Regions from separate parts of the Streptomyces sp. NPDC056296 genome, predicted to be linked through region 3. Evidence: riboswitches for the same ligand, from Rfam matches in the RefSeq annotation. Region 3 holds a riboswitch; each other region holds the start of a gene.
The links. Region 3 has a riboswitch for thiamine pyrophosphate ahead of thiO (glycine oxidase ThiO). Riboswitches for the same ligand answer to the same signal wherever they lie in the genome.
Positions count from the first base shown of each region.

Region 1: linked by a shared signal. The riboswitch ahead of ACFCZF_RS35735 (thiamine ABC transporter substrate binding subunit) and the one ahead of thiO (glycine oxidase ThiO) in region 3 are both predicted to bind thiamine pyrophosphate.
Region 2: linked by a shared signal. The riboswitch ahead of thiC (phosphomethylpyrimidine synthase ThiC) and the one ahead of thiO (glycine oxidase ThiO) in region 3 are both predicted to bind thiamine pyrophosphate.

Region 1 covers NZ_JBHJRX010000071.1:11,609-14,876, reverse strand. The annotation lists gene rlmN (23S rRNA (adenine(2503)-C(2))-methyltransferase RlmN) at 66-1,172, shown strand; TPP riboswitch at 1,235-1,340, shown strand; gene ACFCZF_RS35735 (thiamine ABC transporter substrate binding subunit) at 1,420-2,502, shown strand; gene ACFCZF_RS35730 (ABC transporter permease) at 2,478-3,268, shown strand, end outside.
Region 2 covers NZ_JBHJRX010000038.1:86,360-89,627, forward strand. The annotation lists gene ACFCZF_RS26355 (SsgA family sporulation/cell division regulator) at 1-46, shown strand, start outside; gene ACFCZF_RS26360 (YibE/F family protein) at 118-1,689, opposite strand; TPP riboswitch at 1,761-1,950, shown strand; gene thiC (phosphomethylpyrimidine synthase ThiC) at 1,943-3,268, shown strand, end outside.
Region 3 covers NZ_JBHJRX010000041.1:18,092-21,359, forward strand. The annotation lists gene ACFCZF_RS27310 (NAD(P)/FAD-dependent oxidoreductase) at 1-1,131, opposite strand, end outside; gene ACFCZF_RS27315 (hypothetical protein) at 1,163-1,513, opposite strand; TPP riboswitch at 1,566-1,677, shown strand; gene thiO (glycine oxidase ThiO) at 1,741-2,934, shown strand; gene thiS (sulfur carrier protein ThiS) at 2,931-3,131, shown strand; gene ACFCZF_RS27330 (thiazole synthase) at 3,134-3,268, shown strand, end outside.

The DNA of each region.
Region 1 (3,268 bases), on a different contig from region 3:
CCAACGGCCTCCCCGCACATCGACGGCCCGGGCCACCCAAATCGATCTGCGACACTGGTACAGCCATGCCTAAGCCCGGAGAACTCACATTCGTCGCCCCCCGCGCAGCCAAGAAGCCGCCGCGGCACCTCGCCGACCTCACGCCCGCCGAGCGCAAGGAGGCCGTCGCCGCGATCGGCGAGAAGCCGTTCCGTGCGAAGCAGCTCTCGCAGCACTACTTCGCGCGGTACGCGCACGACCCCGAGCAGTGGACCGACATCCCCGCCGGTTCCCGCCAGGGGCTTCGGGAGGCGCTGCTGCCCGAGCTGATGTCGGTCGTGCGGCACCTGTCGACCGACCAGGGCACCACCCGTAAGACGCTGTGGAAGCTGTTCGACGGGACGCTCGTCGAGTCCGTCCTCATGCGCTACCCGGACCGGGTGACCATGTGCATCAGCTCCCAGGCGGGCTGCGGCATGAACTGCCCGTTCTGTGCCACGGGGCAGGCGGGCCTGGACCGGAATCTGTCCACCGCCGAGATCGTGCACCAGATCGTGGACGGGATGCGCGCCCTGCGGGACGGTGAGGTCCCCGGAGGTCCGGCCCGGCTGAGCAACATCGTGTTCATGGGCATGGGCGAGCCCCTCGCCAACTACAACCGCGTCGTCGGTTCCATCCGACGCCTCACCGACCCCGAGCCCGACGGACTGGGCCTTTCCCAGCGCGGCATCACGGTCTCCACGGTCGGCCTCGTCCCGGCGATCCACCGCTTCGCCGACGAGGGCTTCAAGTGCCGCCTCGCCATCTCGCTGCACGCCCCCGACGACGAGCTGCGCGACACCCTCGTCCCCGTCAACACGCGCTGGAAGGTGCGTGAGGTGCTGGACGCCGGGTTCGAGTACGCGGAGCGGTCGGGCCGGCGGCTGTCGATCGAGTACGCGCTGATCCGGGACATCAACGACCAGGCGTGGCGCGGCGACCGGCTCGGTCGGCTGCTCAAGGGCAGGCCGGTGCACGTCAACCTCATCCCGCTCAACCCCACGCCCGGCTCGAAGTGGACCGCGTCGCGGCCCGAGGACGAGAAGGCGTTCGTGGAGGCGATCGCGGCGCATGGTGTGCCGGCGACGATCCGGGACACCCGTGGGCAGGAGATCGACGGGGCGTGTGGTCAGCTCGCCGCGAGCGAGCGGTAACCTGACCGACGTCAGCACATCGTCGTACGACAGCTGCATACGTCATACGTAACTACATCTTCATATTCCGACAGGGGAGCGCCACAGCGCTGAGAGTGCGGCACCGGCCGCAGACCCTCCGAACCTGGCCCAGGTCATTCTGGGTAGGGAGATCGGTCACCACTCGAGCTGTTGCGCCCTGCCCGGGACCCTCGCCAGGGGTTCCGGGCGGGGCCGCGTCTTCTCCTGGTCACCCAGGAGGAATTCAGTGAGCATCACCAAGAAGGCCGGCGTCATGGCCGTAGCGCTCGGCATGGTCGGCGGCCTGGCCGCCTGCGGATCGTCGTCCGACGGCCAGGGCTCCGGCGACGCCAAGACCGTGACCCTCGTCAGCCACAACTCGTGGGCCGCGTCGAAGGACGTCATCGCCGCGTTCGAGAAGAAGTCCGGCTACAAGGTCCGGGTGCTGGAGGACGGCGACGCCGGGCAGGCCGTCAACAAGGCCATCCTCACCAAGGACAACCCCCAGGGCGACGTCTTCTTCGGCGTCGACAACACGCTGCTGTCCCGCGCCCTCGACAACGGGCTGTTCCAGCCGTACGAGGCGAAGGGCTCCGACCTGGTCCTCCCCGAGTACCGGGCCGACCAGGACAAGCACCGGGTCACTCCCGTCACCACCGGCGACGTCTGCGTCAACTACGACAAGGCGTACTTCAGCAAGCACAAGCTGACCCCGCCGGACTCCTTCGACGACCTGGTCAAGCCCGAGTACAAGGACCTGCTCGTCACCGAGAACGCGGGCAGCTCCTCGCCCGGCCTCGGCTTCCTGCTCGGCACGGCCGCCGAGTACGGCGACCAGGGCTGGCAGGACTACTGGAAGAAGCTGAAGGCGAACGGCGTGAAGGTCGTCGACAGCTGGGAGCAGGCGTACAACGAGGAGTTCTCCGGCTCGGCCGGCGGCAAGAAGGCCAAGGGCGACCGCCCGCTCGTCGTCTCCTACGCCTCCTCCCCGCCCGCCGAGGTCATCTACGCCGACCCGCAACCGACCACCGCGCCGACGGGCGTCGCCACCGGCACCTGCTTCCGTCAGGTCGAGTACGCGGGTCTGCTGAGCAACGCCGGGAACCCCGAGGGCGGCAAGGCGCTCCTCGACTTCCTGCTCAGTAAGCAGTTCCAGGACGACATGCCGCTGAACATGTTCGTCTACCCGGTGCGGGAGGGCGCGGAGATCCCCGAGGTGTTCCGGAAGTTCGGGCCGCAGGCCGAGGACCCGCGGACCATGGACCCGGCGAAGATCGCCGACAATCGCGACCAGTGGGTCAAGTCGTGGACCTCACTCGTACTGAAGTAGGCAAGGCCGGGACTCGGCGCGGGAGCGCGGCGCGGCTGGCCCTGATGGCCGTGCCCGTCGCGTTCTTCGCGGTGTTCTTCGCCTACCCGGTCGCCGCGATCGTCGCGCGCGGACTGGAGATCGACGGTTCCTGGCAGTTCGGACGCATCGGGGACGTGCTCGCCCAGTCCGACGTACAGCACGTGCTGTGGTTCACCACCTGGCAGGCGCTGGCCTCCACCGCGCTCACCCTGCTCGTCGCGCTGCCCGGCGCGTACGTCTTCGCCCGGTTCGACTTTCCCGGCAAGCAGGTGCTGCGGGCGGTGGTGACCGTGCCGTTCGTGCTGCCGACGGTCGTCGTCGGTACGGCGTTCCTGGCGCTGGTGGGGCGCGGCGGGCTGCTGGACGAGCTGTGGGGCGTACGGCTGGACACCACCGTGTGGGCGATCCTGCTCGCGCACGTCTTCTTCAACTACGCCGTCGTCGTACGCACCGTCGGCGGCCTCTGGTCGCAGCTCGACCCGCGGCAGGAGGAGGCCGCGCGGATGCTCGGCGCCTCGCGGCTGACAGCCTGGCGGCAGGTGACGCTGCCGGCGCTCGGGCCCGCCGTGGCCGCCGCCGCGCTGATGGTCTTCCTGTTCACCTTCACCTCCTTCGGTGTCGTCCAGATCCTCGGCGGACCCGCCTTCTCCACCCTGGAGGTGGAGATCTACCGCCAGACCTCCCAGATCTTCGACCTGTCCACGGCCGCCGTGCTGACGCTGATCCAGTTCGCCGCGGTGGTCGC
Region 2 (3,268 bases), on a different contig from region 3:
CGATGCCCTGGACCGCATCCTGGCGGAAGAACAGAGCGCGGGCTGAACCGTTACGGCAGTTCTACGACGGTGGCGTAACGCTTCGCCGCGATCGGCTGCCGACGGGTCGCCGATGGGTCAGCGCTTGCGCCGACGGCCCCGCCCGCGTACGGGAGCCGAACCGGCACCCGACGTCGCACCGGCACCCGACGGCGCACCGGCACCCGACGTCGCACCGGCGGCCTGCGCCGCCGGTGGGCCGGCCGATCGGTCGGCCGATACGACGAGGGCCGCGAGGGCCGTGGTGACCGGAACGGATGCCACCAGGCCGATCGAGCCGACCAGCGTGCGCACGATCTCCTCCGCCACCAACTCGCTGTTGGCGACCGTCCCCACTCCGCTCTGCGCGATCGAGAACAGCAGCAGCAGGGGCAGCGCGGCGCCCGCGTAGGCGAGGACGAGCGTGTTGACGACCGAGGCGATGTGGTCGCGGCCGATCCGGATGCCCGCCCGGTACAGCCCCCGCCAGCCCATCGCCGGGTTGGCCTCGTGCAGTTCCCAGACCGCCGACGTCTGGGTGACCGTCACGTCGTCGAGCACACCGAGCGAACCGATGATGACTCCGGCGAGCAGCAGGCCGCTCATGTCGATCGTCGGATACAGGCCGTGGATGAGGCCGGTGTTGTCGTCCGTGTTGCCGGTGAGCGCGGCCCAGCCGATGAACAGCGATCCGAGCACACCGATCAGCAACAGCGAGATCAGGGTGCCGAGCACCGCGACGGACGTACGGGCCGACAGGCCGTGGCACAGATAGAGCGCGATCAGCATGATGGCGCTGGCCCCGACCACCGCCACGGCCAGCGGGTTCGACCCTTGCAGGATCGCGGGCAGGATGAAGAAGTTCAGCAGCAGGAAGCTGATGGCCAGCGAGACCAGGGCCATGAGACCCCGCAGCCGTCCGACGACCACGACGGCGAGCGCGAAGATGCCGGCGAGCAGAGCCAGCGGCAGTCCGCGGTTGATGTCGGTCACCGAGTACTGCAGGTCCTTCGGTGCGGAGGGCTCGTAGGCGACCACCACCTTCTGGCCCTCGTGCAGCTGCCGTGACTGGTCCGGCTGCACGATCTCGGTGAACGTGAGGCCCTTGTCCTTGCCGGTGTCGACGCGGATCGTCGCCCGCTTGCACTCGCCCTGCGCCTGCTGCACCGCGGAGGAGCCCTCGGCGGTGGAGGTGTCGCCGGTCGGTGGGACGCCCGAGGCGTTGACGGACTGACAGCTCAGCTCGACCACCTTGGTGACGGTGGCATCCTGCGTCTGCCGGTCGAAGCCGACCCCGGTGCGTTCGTGCGGCGGCGCACCGCCCGGCCACAGCAACGCGAGCCCGACCAGCACCGCCGCGGCGAACGGGATGAGGACCGCGGTGATGACCTTCCGCAGGTGCCGGGAGACGGGCGCCGCCGGGCCGTGACTGTGGGAGTGCCCGTGCCCACCGTGCCCACCGGGACCGCCGTGCCCACCGGGACCGCCCTGGCCGTCACCCGCACCGTGGCTGTCACCTACACCGTGGCCGCCGCCCCCGTCATGTCTGCCGCCGCCCGCGCCGTGAGCGCCGGAAGGATCGGGGCCGGCTCCGCGGCCGGTGCCTTCCTCGGTGCCCGGTCCGCGGCGGGGCTCGTGCGGCGGAAACGGGGGATGCTGCGGTGTGGTCACCGACCGATCATCGCAAGAACGAGGGGGGCCCTCTGTTCACCGCGCCCGAATTGACGCTAGCGTGGGGGCACCTTTGTACACGCGGGAGCTCGGAGCACCGGGCTGAGAGGGCGCTGACCTCCGTCCCAGCGATGTTTCACGGGAAACGTCACCGAATCCGAGTGATGTATCCCACGAAGCGTCGACAGACGGAAGCCGCTGCGTCGACCGCCGAACCTGTTACCGGGTAATGCCGGCGTAGGGAGTAGGTCTCATGACCATCAAGGACGCACGCACGCCTGCCTCCACGCAGAACTCCGCCCAGGAGGAGACCACGGAGGCCGGGAAGTCCATCGGCTGGCACAAGGCGTACGTCGAGGGCTCGCGCCCCGACCTGCGCGTGCCGGTTCGTCAGGTGCACCTCACCAACGGGCAGTCGGTCACGCTGTACGACACTTCGGGCCCGTACACCGATCCGCTCGTCGACACGGATGTCCGCAGGGGACTGTCGCCGCTGCGGGAGAACTGGATCATCGCCCGAGGCGACACCAAGGAGTACGCCGGCCGTCCCGTCCGTCCCGAGGACGACGGAATCAAGCACACCTCTCCGCGCGGCGGACTGCGCAACCTCGACGCCGTCTTTCCCGGACGGCCGCGCCAGCCGCGCCGGGGGAGGGACGGCAACGCGGTGACGCAGCTCGCGTACGCACGCCGGGGCGAGATCACGCCGGAGATGGAGTACGTGGCCGTCCGGGAGAACGTCTCGCCGGAAGTGGTCCGGGAGGAGATCGCGGCCGGCCGTGCCGTGCTGCCCGCCAACGTCAACCACCCGGAGATCGAGCCGATGATCATCGGCAAGCGGTTCCTGGTGAAGGTCAACGCCAACATCGGCAACTCGGCGGTGACGTCCTCCATCGAGGAGGAGGTCGACAAGATGACCTGGGCGACCCGGTGGGGTGCCGACACGGTCATGGACCTGTCCACCGGCCGCAACATCCACACCACCCGCGAGTGGGTGCTGCGCAACTCCCCCGTCCCCATCGGCACCGTGCCGCTCTACCAGGCCCTGGAGAAGGTCGACGGCCGCGCCGAGGAGCTGACCTGGGAGGTCTACAAGGACACCGTCATCGAGCAGGCCGAGCAGGGCGTGGACTACATGACGGTCCACGCGGGCGTGCGCCTGGCGTACGTACCGCTGACCGCGAACCGCAAGACGGGCATCGTCTCGCGCGGCGGCTCGATCATGGCGGCGTGGTGTCTGGCGCACCACAGGGAGTCGTTCCTGTACGAGCACTTCGAGGAGCTCTGCGAGATCCTCGCCGCCTACGACGTCACGTACTCGCTCGGCGACGGCCTGCGGCCGGGCTCGATCGCGGACGCCAACGACGAGGCGCAGTTCGCGGAGTTGCGCACACTCGGGGAACTCAACTCGATCGCGAAGCGTTTCAACGTACAGACCATGATCGAGGGCCCGGGCCATGTCCCGATGCACAAGATCAAGGAGAACATCGACCTTCAGCAGGAGATCTGCGATGAAGCTCCGTTCTATACGCTCGGGCCGCTGACGACGGACGTCGCACCGGCGTACGACCACATCACC
Region 3 (3,268 bases):
GGCGGGTCCCGAGGGGTCGCCGCGCCACAGGGCGGTGTCGGCGGCCGTGTGATGACCGGCGTACTGGACGAAGCGGCCGAACTGCTCGGACCAGAAGTACGGCACCGGGTCGTAGGCCACCGGGGCCTCGCCGGTGGCGTTGCCGATGATGTTGGCGGCGACCGTGCGCGGGCCCTGGAGGGCGTTGTCCCAGTGGTGCACCAGCAGCCGTTCGCCGTAGCGGCCGGAGGGGAAGGACGCGCAGTCGCCGACCGCGTAGACGTCCGGGACGGAGGTGCGCAGGCGGTCGTCGGCCAGGATGTCGCCGTGCGCGCCGAGGTCGATCCCGGAGCCGGCGAGCCAGGTGGTGGCGGGCCGGGCGCCGATGCCGACGACGACCGCGCCGGCGGGCAGCCGCGAGCCGTCGTCGAGCACGACGACGTGGCCGGGCTCGCCGGGCTCGCCGGACTCCCCGGGACCGCCCGTCTCGACGCGATCCACGCGCGCGTGGGTGCGCAGTACGGCGCCCGAGTCGGCGTACCAGTCGGTCATCGGCGCGGCGACCTCGGCGGGCAGCGCGCCGGCCAGGGGCCGGTCGGCGGCCTCCACGACGGTCACGGCGCAGCCCGCCTCGCGCGCGGCGGTGGCGAACTCGGCGCCGATCCAGCCCGCGCCGACGACCACGATGTCGTGCTGCCGGGCGAGCACCGGCCGCAGCCGTTCGGCGTCGTCCAGGGTGCGCAGCAGGTGCACGCCGGGCACCCCCTCCGTGCCGGGCAGCCGGATCGGTTCGGCGCCGGTCGCGAGGACGAGGACGTCGTACGGCACGGGTCCGGCGGAGGTGTCCAGGACGTGTGCGTCGGGGCGGACGCCCAGGGCCTCGCAGCCGAGCCGCAGGGTGATGCCGAGTGCCTCGAAGTCGACGTCGAAGGCCGAGCCCTCGGCCGTGCCGAGCAGGATCGCCTTGGACAGCGGGGGACGGTCGTACGGCTGGTGCGGCTCCGCGCCGATCAGGGTCACGGTGCCGGTGAAGCCCTGTTCCCGCAGCGCGACGGCGGTCTGCACCCCAGCCATCCCCGCGCCCACCACGACCACGCGGCGCTCCGCGTCCGCTCCCCGTTCCCGGGTCTGCTCCTGCGTCTGCTCGCTCACCTGATCACCTTAGACACCGACGTTGTGTCAGTCAGTGCTCGTGCGCGGTGACCTGCTCCACAACGCTCGTCCCGCTGCCCCGCTGCGACTCCCACTCCCAGGTCTCGTCCAGGCGCACCCGCCCGTCCGGCAGCTCGGCGACGGTCGACACGCAGTGCCCCGACGACGTACTTCCGTCGGTCTTGAGCTGCACGTACCGGAAGTCGAGGCGGTCGCCCTCTCTGGTGCCCACCAGACGGCCGCGGACGACGTCACCGCCCGCGTACTCGGCCCATACGGCGCCGTCCTGCTCGTGGTAGGTGAACCGGGTCCGCGTACCCACCTGGCCGGGCGCCTGGTCGGCGACGGGGGCGAGAACGAGACCGTCGAGTGAACGCGCCACGGGCGGAGGCTCCCTTACAAGTGCGATGCGCTGCGGGCTAGGGTGGCCAACGTAAAGCACTCGCGGGAGCCCGGACGCACCGGGCTGAGAGGGAGGCTGGCGGCCTCCGACCGTACGAACCTGATCCGGGTCATGCCGGCGAAGGGAGGGGCTGGACGCCCATGTCGTCACCGCCGACTTCTGCTTCCGTGTCCAGATCTGCCGCGACGAACGCGACCGCCGCGGCGATCGCGACAGCCGCGCCGTCGCGTACGCCGGACGTCCTCGTCGTCGGGGGCGGGATCATCGGCCTGGTCACCGCCTGGCGGTCCGCGCAGCGCGGGCTCGCCACGGCCCTCGTCGACCCCGAGCCGGGCGGCGGGGCCGCCCAGGTGGCCGCCGGGATGCTGGCCGCCGTCACGGAGCTGCACTACGGCGAGCAGACGCTGCTCGCGCTGAACCTCGCCTCGGCCCGCCGCTACCCGGAGTTCGCGGCCGAGCTGGCCGACCTCACGGGGCACGACCTCGGTTACCGCCGGTGCGGCACACTCGCCGTCGCGCTGGACGCCGACGACCGGGCCCATCTGCGGGAACTGCACGCGCTTCAGCAGCGGTCGGGCCTGGAGTCCGAGTGGCTGTCGGGGCGCGAGTGCCGACGCCTGGAGCCGATGCTCGCGCCGGGTGTGCGCGGAGGGCTCCGGGTGGACGGCGACCATCAGATCGACCCTCGGCGCCTCGCCGCCGCGCTCGTGGCCGCCTGCGCACGCGCGGGCGTCGTCTTCCACCGGGCGTGGGCCGACCGGCTCACCGTCGTGCGCGGCGGCGAGCGGGCCACGGGTGTCGTCACGGCCGACGGCACCGCGCTGGAGGCCGGGCAGGTGGTGCTGGCCGGGGGCAGCCTGAGCGGACGGCTCACGGGCGTCCCGGACGAGGTCCTGCCGCCGGTGCGGCCCGTGAAGGGGCAGGTGCTGCGGCTGACGATGCCGCGGACGCACGGACCGCTGCTGAACCGGACGGTGCGTGCCGTGGTGCGCGGCAACCCCCTCTACCTGGTGCCCCGGGAGAACGGCGAGCTGGTCGTCGGCGCCACCAGCGAGGAGCTGGGCTGGGACACGACGGTGACCGCGGGCGGCGTCTACGAGCTGCTGCGCGACGCCCACGAGCTGGTCCCCGGCATCACCGAGCTGCCCCTGCGGGAGACCCGCGCGGGTCTGCGCCCCGGCTCCCCGGACAACGCCCCGCTGCTCGGTCCGACCGGGCTGGAGGGCCTGCAGCTGGCCACCGGGCACTTCCGCAACGGCGTCCTGCTCACCCCGGTCACCGGCGACGCCATGGCGCACGCCCTGACCACCGGGGAGCTGCCGGCCGAGGCCCGCCCCTTCACCCCCCGGCGCTTCGGCGCCGCCCCCGCACTACCGGAACTCTCGGAGCAGCCCGCATGAACATCTCCGTCAACGGCGAGCCGCGCCAGGTGGCTCCGGGCACGGCCCTGGACGCCCTGGTGGGCACGCTCACCGCGGCGCCGTCCGGTGTGGCCGCCGCCCTGAACGAAACCGTCGTCCCGCGCGCGCGGTGGTCCGCCACCGCGCTGGCCGACGGCGACCGCGTCGAAGTCCTCACCGCCGTCCAAGGAGGCTGACCATGGCCGACGATCCCTTTGTCCTCGGCGGTACGTCCTACGGGTCCCGCCTGATCATGGGCACCGGCGGGGCGCCCAGCCTCGACGTGCTGGAGCGCGCGCTCGTGTCCTCCGGGACCGAGCTGACGACCGTCGCG